DNA from 2 places in the Pseudomonas sp. GW822-FHT06B12 genome. Region 2 is predicted to be linked to the other one. Evidence: predicted binding sites of a transcription regulator. Region 2 holds the regulator's gene; the other holds the start of a gene.
What was found. Region 2 encodes sigma-54, which starts transcription at its own class of promoters, with help from an activator protein. Its sites were predicted from a motif close to ANTGGCATNNANNTTGCTNT; they were not measured.
Positions count from the first base shown of each region.

Region 1: a site for sigma-54 is predicted at 2,645-2,664, ahead of AC1RKH_RS07580 (flagellar basal body rod protein FlgF). Genes of this name have one in related genera too.

Region 1 covers NZ_JBXALR010000003.1:38,572-43,247, reverse strand. The annotation lists gene AC1RKH_RS07595 (flagellar basal body P-ring protein FlgI) at 1-271, opposite strand, end outside; gene flgH (flagellar basal body L-ring protein FlgH) at 287-967, opposite strand; gene flgG (flagellar basal-body rod protein FlgG) at 1,019-1,804, opposite strand; gene AC1RKH_RS07580 (flagellar basal body rod protein FlgF) at 1,850-2,590, opposite strand; gene AC1RKH_RS07575 (sigma-54-dependent transcriptional regulator) at 2,929-4,488, opposite strand.
Region 2 covers NZ_JBXALR010000005.1:322,473-327,148, forward strand. The annotation lists gene lptA (lipopolysaccharide transport periplasmic protein LptA) at 1-256, shown strand, start outside; gene lptB (LPS export ABC transporter ATP-binding protein) at 256-981, shown strand; gene AC1RKH_RS13895 (RNA polymerase factor sigma-54) at 1,165-2,658, shown strand; gene hpf (ribosome hibernation-promoting factor, HPF/YfiA family) at 2,768-3,076, shown strand; gene ptsN (PTS IIA-like nitrogen regulatory protein PtsN) at 3,089-3,553, shown strand; gene rapZ (RNase adapter RapZ) at 3,556-4,413, shown strand; gene AC1RKH_RS13915 (HPr family phosphocarrier protein) at 4,429-4,676, shown strand, end outside.

The sequences.
Region 1 (4,676 bases), on a different contig from region 2:
CTGCCGCGACGTTCTTCAACTGCACGTTGCCCGAACCCGCCGGCACCTTGATGCCGAACTGCGAGAGCATGTTGTTGAAGGTCTGCAGGGTGAACGGGGTTTGCGTGGTCTGGTCACCCGTGCCGTTAAGCCCGACGACCAGGCCGTAGCCGATCAATTGGTTGGAACGCACGCCCGAAATACTGGCGATGTCCTTCAACCGCTCGGCCTGAACGCCGAGGGAGGTGGACAGCAACAACATGGCCGCCATCAGGTGCTTGAAATTAAACATGAGTCGTTTCATCACCTAGAAAGGGAACAGCGGACTTAAGAAGAAACGGTCGAACCAGCCTGGCTGACTCGCGTCGGCAAACGAACCGGTGCCCGAATAGGTGATGCGCGCATCAGCGATACGCGTCGACGACACCGTGTTATCGGTAGCGATATCGTCCGCCCGGACCAGACCGGCAATACGCACCAGTTCATCACCGGTATTGAGGGTCATCCACTTCTCGCCACGCACGGCAATGATGCCGTTGGGCAGCACGTCGGCCACGGTGACGGTGATCGAACCGACCAGGCTGTTGCCCTGCCCTGCCTTGCTGTCGCCCTTGGTCGCGCGGTCACCATTGTAATTGGCACCCAGACTCAGAGGACTGTTGGCGGCCGGGGTGCCACCGAACAGCGAGGTCAGACCGATTCCGGCCTTGCTGGTTTTGTCCACCTGGGAGTTGGCGTTTTTACTGGCCTGGGTCTTCTCGTTCAGGGTGATGGTGATGATGTCACCGACCCGGAAAGCCTTGCGGTCGCCGTACAGGTTCTGCTCGAAACCGGCCTGATAGATCGACCCGTTGTTCGCCGCTGCCGGCAGTGGTGTACGAGGCAACACGGGCGCGTAATACGGGTCATTGGGCTTCGGCGTCGGGCCGACGCAGCCCGCGAGCAACGCGATCCCACTCAGTGCGAGAACAGATACAAAGCGATTCATGACCCTACCTCACGGTGTTGCAGGCGGCTTCATGCCGCCTCATAGACTTGATTACAGATTCTGCGTTACGAACGAGAGCATCTGGTCGGCGGTGGAAATCACCTTGGAGTTCATCTCGTAGGCACGCTGAGTGGTGATCATGTTGACCATCTCTTCAACGGTGCTGACGTTGGAGGTTTCCAGGGTGTTCTGCAGCGTGGTACCAAAACCGTTCAGGCCCGGGGTGCCGATTTGCGGCGCACCGCTGGCGGCAGTTTCCTGGAACAGGTTGTTACCCATGGCCTGCAGGCCGGCCGGGTTGATGAAGTCGGCGGTTTGCAGGTTGCCGATCACCTGCGCGGCGGCGGCGCCTGGAACAGTGATCGACACTGTGCCGTCACGACCGACCGTGAAGGTCTGTGCGTTGTTCGGAATCACGATGGCCGGCTCAAGAGCAAAGCCACTGGCATTGACGATCTGGCCATTGGAGTCCAGGTGGAACGTACCGTCACGGGTGTAGGCGGTCGTGCCATCGGGCTGCAGGATCTGGAAGAAACCGCGACCATCGACCGCCATGTCCAGCGGTTGGTCGGTGGTTTGCAGGCTACCGGCGGTGAAGTTTTTCTGAGTGCCGACAATGCGCACACCGGTACCCAATTGCAGACCCGACGGCAGTGCGCTGTCCTGGGTCGACTGGGCGCCTGGCTGACGCTTGATCTGGTACAACAAGTCCTGGAACTCGGCACGGTCACGTTTGAAACCCGTGGTCGATACGTTCGCCAGGTTGTTGGAAATAGTCGTCAGGTTGGTGTCCTGGGCGGACAGACCTGTTTTGGCAACCCATAGAGCCGGAAGCATTCGATTCTCCTCGTGCGCCTGTTTTACGGCGCGACGTTCTGATAATTAGCTGATCTGCAAGACCCGAGCCATGGCCTGGTCGTCGTCTTTGGCGGTGTTCATCATCTTGATGTGCAGCTCGAATTGCTTGGACAAGGCCAACACCGAGGTCATCTCTTCAACGGCGTTGACGTTGCTCGCCTCAAGGAAACCCGACACCAGTTGCACATTGGCATCGGCCGGTGCCGGCTTGCCGTCTGCGGTCTGGATCGTGCCGTCCAGGCTCTTGGTCATGTTCTTGATGTCCGGATTGACCAGCTTGATACGGTCGACCTCGGCCATGACACGTGGGCCTTCGCCCATCGCCCGAATGCTGATCGTGCCGTCCTGACCCACTTCGATTTTCTGCTCGGGCGGCACGGCGATCGGACCGCCATTGCCCATCACCGGCATACCGTTGCCGGCGCGCAGCACACCCAGAGCGTCGACATTCAGACTGCCGGTGCGCACATAGCTTTCGCCACCGTTCGGGTTCTGTACGGCAATCCAGCCGTTGCCCTGGACCGCTACATCGAGGTCGCGACCGGTTTGAATCATCGCGCCAGGAGAGAAGTCGGTGGCCGGGCGTTCAGTCATGGCAAACGCGCGCGCCGGAAAGCTGTCACCAAACACCGGCATCGATCGCGCCTGCTCCAGGTCCTTCTGAAAACCGTTGGTGGAGATGTTCGCCAGGTTGTTGGCATGAGCCTTTTGCGCCAGTGCGTTCTGGCTGGCGCCGGTCATTGCCACATAAAGGTACTTGTCCACAGTCTTTCCTCTGCATGTCGGACGTTTGCCGCCCACCGCTGTACTGCTGAGCCTCAAGCAATTTGCAGACCAACTTCCACACAGGGGTTCGAAGCCCTCTAAACAAAGGACTTGAGAGGAATCAGAGGAGAATGGGCGATTGTGTCAAAGACGAAAAACCGGCGCGGTTATGCCGTTTGGTGGCAACCTTTGATCTTGGGCAGCGGCCACTACCGCCATCGCGAGCAGGCTCGCTCCCACATTGAGTCTTCAGTGGCCACATAATTTGTGAGCACTCCATAACCCTGTGGGAGCGAGCCTGCTCGCGATGAGGCCAGCACAAACACAGCGGGTACCCGCTATGACTCGGTCTTGCCAACCTCGTATTCACGCAGTTTGTTGGCGATGGTGGTGTGAGACACGCCAAGGCGCTTGCCCAGCAGGCGACTGCTCGGGTGCTCGGAATACAGCCGCTCCAGCACGGCCTTTTCGAAACGCCCGACAATCTCGTCCAGCCCGCCTTCCAGCGAGAAATCCCCCAGAGGCTGGCGCACGCCGTAATCCGGCAGGCGAATATGTTCAGCCTTGACCGTGCCGCCCTCACACAACGAAACCGCCTGAAACAGCACGTTTTCCAACTGCCGGACATTGCCCGGCCAGTGATAATGGCTGAGCCGGTCCATCGCCGCCGGTGCCAGTTTCGGCAACGGACAACCAATCTGCCGACTGGCCTGATCGAGGAAGTGCTCCACCAGCGGCGTCAGACCGTCGAGGCATTCACGCAGCGGCGGGATGTGCAGCGAAAGCACGTTCAAGCGATGGTAAAGATCCTGACGGAATTCGCCGCTCGCACACAGCTCGGACAAATCGACCTGGGTGGCGCAGATCACCCGCACATCCAGATAAACCTCTTCATCGCTGCCGACCCGGCGGAAACATCCGTCCTGCAAAAACCGCAGCAGCTTCACCTGCAAGCGCGGGCTCATTTCCCCGACACCATCGAGAAACAACGTACCGCCCGCCGTCAGCTCCAACAGCCCGAGCTTGCCTTCGGCCCGCGCCCCTTCGAACGCACCCGGGCCGTAGCCGAACAACTCGGTCTCGGCCATCGACTCCGGCAACCCGGCGCAATTGAGCGCCATCAACGGCGACTGGCCACGCGGACTGGCCAGATGGCAGGCGCGCGCCAACAGCTCTTTACCGGTGCCAGTCTCGCCTTCAATCAGCAGCGGCGCATCCAATGGCGCCATGCGCCGCGCTTCACGAACCACCGCCGCCATGACTTTGGAGCTCTGGAAAATACTGTCGAAGCCACGCAACTCCTGCTTGCGCACGTTATAGATGCGCTCACCGACCCGATCCGCCCGGTGCAGCGTCAACACCGCACCCGCCATGGCCTCGCTGTCGTCATGCTCCGATTGCAACGGCGCGATATCGGCGAGAAATACGTCGCCCTTGACCTTGACCCGCAAGCCGTTGATCCGCGACTTATTGGCACGCACCAGCTCCGGCAGATCGAAGTCTTCGGCATAGCGCGACAAGGGAATGCCCGGCACCTCGTCCACCCGCACTCCGAGCAACTGCGCGGCCGCGCGGTTGGCCGCAACGATCGAACCGCCCATGTCGATCGACAGCACCGGAAACTCCAGCGCACCGAGCAAGGCATTCAACTCCATGTGCCGACGCTCGCTGGGCATCAGCCCTACACGCTTGACGCCGAATACACCGGCTATCGCCTCGAACTTCGGACGCAACGCCTGGAACTGAATGTTGATCAGGTTCGGGCAATGCAGGTAGATCGCGTTGCCATGCTCGCCGCCGACCTCACCGCGAGCGACGTTGATCCCGTACTCCACCAGCAGGTTGAGGATGTCGCGCAGGATGCCGATGCGGTTCTGGCAATGGACTTTGATACGCATATAAAGGCCCGAACGGTAGTGGATAGAGCGCGTGGCGAGGTTTTTTCTGCCAAGACGCAAAGTTAGTCGTCAAGATTATGTGACAGCTCGAGGCCTTTTCAAACCCGGAAATATCAATACCTGCGCCATAGCCGTCAATCCGTAACGAATACTTTACGAAAAAACAGGAATCCTCCTACACACAACGC
Region 2 (4,676 bases):
AGGCGATCCACAGCCGGTCAAGGGCTATGGGGTGACTATCCAGTACCATGCCGCGCAAAACCGCATCGTACTGATTGACCGCGCCAAAGTGATCAACGAAGGCAACACCACCGAAGGCGAGAAAATCGTCTATGACACCGTCAAGCAGGTTGCTAACGCAGGCCGTGCCACCGGTGCCTCGGTTACTGCGCCGCGCCCACGGGTCGATATGGTTATCCAGCCGAAAAAGAAAACCGACGAGCAGAAGGCCCAGTAATGGCAACTCTGAAAGCTCAGCATCTGGCCAAGAGCTACAAGAGCCGCCAGGTCGTGCGTGACGTCAGCCTGTCGATCGACAGCGGCCAGATCGTCGGCCTGCTTGGCCCGAACGGCGCCGGCAAGACCACCTGCTTCTACATGATCGTAGGCCTGGTCCAAGCCGATCAGGGGCGCGTACTGATCGACGACCTGGACGTCAGCCACCAGCCAATGCACGGTCGTGCACAAGCGGGTATCGGCTATCTGCCGCAAGAAGCGTCGATCTTCCGCAAACTCTCGGTCGCCGACAACATCATGGCCATCCTCGAGACCCGCAAGGAACTCGACAAGGCCGGTCGTCGCAAGGAGCTGGAAAGCCTGCTGCAGGAATTCCACATCAACCACATCCGCGACAACCTCGGCATGAGCCTTTCCGGTGGCGAACGTCGCCGCGTGGAAATCGCTCGCGCCCTGGCCACGGCACCGAAATTCATCCTGCTCGACGAACCCTTCGCTGGCGTGGACCCGATTTCGGTGGGTGACATCAAGCAGATCATTCATCACCTCAAGGCCAAGGGCATTGGCGTGCTGATCACGGACCACAACGTCCGCGAAACCCTGGACATCTGCGAAACCGCTTACATCGTCAACGACGGCCAACTGATCGCCGAAGGCGACGCCGAAACCATCCTGGCCAACGACCTGGTCAAGGAAGTGTACCTGGGCCATGAGTTCCGCCTGTAAGCACTGAGGTGCCTGGTCAGTCGCTGGAGCGCTTGTCCCAATAAAAATCTATACGTATTTATTGTTACAGCGCTCTAGGCAAACACTTCAGTTTCAGGCATATAATTTGCTTATGTTTGGCGCTCCGGCGCCCTGTAGTGGATGGCGCATGTGCGCCGGCGAATAAGGTGTTAAGCCCCTGCCATGAAACCATCGCTAGTCTTGAGAATGGGCCAGCAGCTGACGATGACACCGCAGCTGCAACAGGCCATCCGCCTGCTCCAATTGTCGACCCTGGACCTGCAACAGGAAATCCAGGAGGCATTGGAGTCCAATCCAATGCTCGAACGCCAGGAAGAAGGCGACGACTTCGATAACGCCGACCCGATGGCGGACAACATCGAGCAGAAACCCAACACCGACATCCAGGAACCCTCCTACCAGGAAACCGCCCCCACGGTGGATAACCTCGAGGAAGGCGACTGGAACGAGCGTATCCCTAACGAACTGCCAGTCGACACCGCCTGGGAAGACGTTTACCAGACCAGCGCCAGCAGCCTGCCGAGCAACGATGACGACGAATGGGACTTCACCACTCGCACCTCCGCCGGCGAGAGCCTGCAGAGCCATCTGCTCTGGCAATTGAACCTGGCGCCGATGTCCGACACCGATCGACTGATCGCGGTGACCCTGATCGACTGCATCAACAATCAGGGCTACCTGGACGAAACCCTCGAGGAAATCCTCGAAGCCTTCGATCCGGAACTGGACATCGAGCTGGACGAGATCGAAGCCGTCCTGCATCGCATCCAGCAATTCGAGCCGGCCGGCATCGGCGCACGCAACCTCGGCGAATGCCTGTTGCTGCAACTGCGCCAACTGCCCGTCAAGACCCCTTGGCTGGCCGAGGCCAAGCGCCTCGTCATCGACTACATCGACCTGTTGGGCAGCCGCGACTACAGCCAGCTGATGCGCCGCATGAAGCTCAAGGAAGATGAACTGCGCCAGGTCATCGAGCTGGTACAGAGCCTCAACCCGCGTCCGGGCTCGCAAATCGAGTCCAGCGAAGCCGAATACGTGGTTCCCGACGTCATCGTGCGCAAAGATAACGAGCGCTGGCTGGTGGAGCTGAACCAGGAGTCGGTTCCGCGTCTGCGCGTCAACCCGCAATACGCCGGTTTCGTCCGTCGCGCCGACACCAGCGCCGACAACACCTTCATGCGCAATCAGTTGCAGGAAGCACGCTGGTTCATCAAGAGCCTGCAAAGCCGCAACGAAACCCTGATGAAAGTCGCTACCCAGATCGTCGAACACCAGCGCGGCTTCCTTGAGTACGGCGATGAGGCAATGAAGCCGTTGGTCCTGCATGACATCGCCGAAGCGGTCGGCATGCACGAGTCGACGATTTCACGGGTAACCACGCAAAAATTCATGCATACCCCACGCGGTATTTATGAACTGAAATACTTTTTCTCCAGCCACGTCAGCACCTCTGAAGGCGGTGAATGCTCGTCCACAGCGATCCGCGCGATCATCAAAAAACTGGTTGCCGCGGAAAATCAGAAAAAGCCGTTGAGTGACAGCAAGATCGCTGGTTTACTGGAGGCACAAGGCATTCAGGTGGCCCGCCGCACCGTCGCCAAGTACCGCGAATCCCTGGGGATCGCGCCTTCGAGCGAACGCAAGCGGTTGATGTGACGGGCTACGCCATAGCGTTCCAGGGTGTGTTCGAAAACTTTTCGGACACGCTCTAGTGGCAGGCAAACCAGCCTGCCGCCTTATGCACTGGCAACGAAGGAGAAGCTGTATGCAAGTCAACATCAGTGGACACCAACTGGAAGTGACCGAACCCCTGCGCATCTACATCGGCGAAAAACTCGAACGATTAGAACGGCATTTCGACAAGATCACCAATGTGCAGGTCACGTTGACCGTCGAGAAGCTGCTGCAGAAAATCGAAGCCACGCTGCATATCCCCGGTGGAGAAGTGGTCGCCAACGCTGAGCATAACGACATGTATGCCGCGATCGACGCCCTGACCGACAAACTGGATCGCCAACTCAAAAAGCATAAGGAAAAGACCCAGGGCCAGCTCCAAGGCGCAACCGGTCGTTAATACTCCCAACCCATGATCCGACTTGAAAACATCCTGACCCCCGGCCGTTCTTTGGTGAACGTGCCGGGCGGCAGTAAAAAACGCGCCCTTGAACAAATTGCCAACCTGATCGCCCGCGAAGTGCCGGATCTGGAGATGCAAGATGTCTTCGAGAGCCTGATTGCCCGTGAAAAACTCGGTTCGACCGGTTTTGGCAACGGCATCGCCATCCCCCACTGCCGCCTCAAAGGTTGCGAGTCGCCCATCAGTGCCTTGATGCACCTGGACGCCCCTATAGATTTCGACGCCATCGACGGCGCTCCGGTCGACCTGCTGTTCGTTTTGCTGGTCCCGCAAGCCGCTACCGATGCGCACCTGGAACTGCTCCGCCAGATCGCCAGCATGCTTGATCGTAAAGAAGTCCGCGATCGTCTACGCAGCGCCACCAGCAATGAAGCCTTGTATCAGGTTGTCCTCGACGAGCAGAACGGTCACTAACCATGCGCTTGATCATCGTCAGCGGCCGCTCAGGCTCAGGTAAAAGCACCGCCCTCGATGTACTTGAGGACAATGGCTACTACTGCATCGACAATCTGCCGGCCGGCCTGTTGCCGGAGTTGGCCGAGCGCGCATTGATTCACACCGAACTGGCGCAGCCCCTGGTCGCTGTTTCCATCGATGCGCGCAATCTGCCGAGCCATCTGTCACGCTTCCCGGAGCTGTTGGAAGAAGTGCGCAGCCGGCACATCCAATGCGATGTGCTGTATCTGGATGCCGACGAAGAAACCCTGCTCAAGCGATTCTCGGAAACCCGTCGCCGCCACCCGCTGAGTAACGCCAACCGCTCGCTGGCCGAAGCCATCGAAGACGAGACCAATCTGCTCGGGCCGATTGCTGACCTGGCCGACCTCAAGGTCAACACCACCCATCTGAACCTGTATCAGTTGCGCGATACCATCAAGTTGCGCCTCCTGAACCAGCCAGAGCCGGGCACTGCGTTTCTGGTGGAGTCCTTCGGCTTCAAGCGGGGGATGCCGGTGGATGCCGACCTGGTGTTCGACGTGCGCTGCTTGCCGAACCCGTACTGGAAAACGGAGCTACGTACACAGTCCGGGCTGGACCAGCCAGTGGCCGAGTATCTGGCCGCTCAGCCGGATGTCGAAGAGATGTTCCAGGACATCTCCACTTACCTGCTCAAATGGCTGCCGCGCTTTGCCGCCAGCAATCGCGCTTACGTCACAATCGCCATTGGCTGCACCGGCGGGCATCACCGCTCCGTCTACCTGACCGAACGTCTGGGTCAGGTCCTGCAACAATCCCTGAAGAACGTCCAGGTTCGCCACCGCGACCTTAGCTAAAGGATTCACACCGCGATGCCCGCTCTGGAAATTGAAATCATCAACAAACTGGGCCTGCATGCCCGCGCTTCCGCCAAATTCGTGGGCAAAGCTGCGGAGTTTCCCTGTGAGATCAGAGTGGGCCGCTCCCCCGACCAGAACAAGATGGTCGATGGCAAGAGCATCATGTCCATGATGATGCTGGCCGCCGGCAAGGGAACGACGATCCACCTCCACGCAGAAGGTGATCAAGCTCAGGATGCGCTGGATGCGTTGAAAGCGCT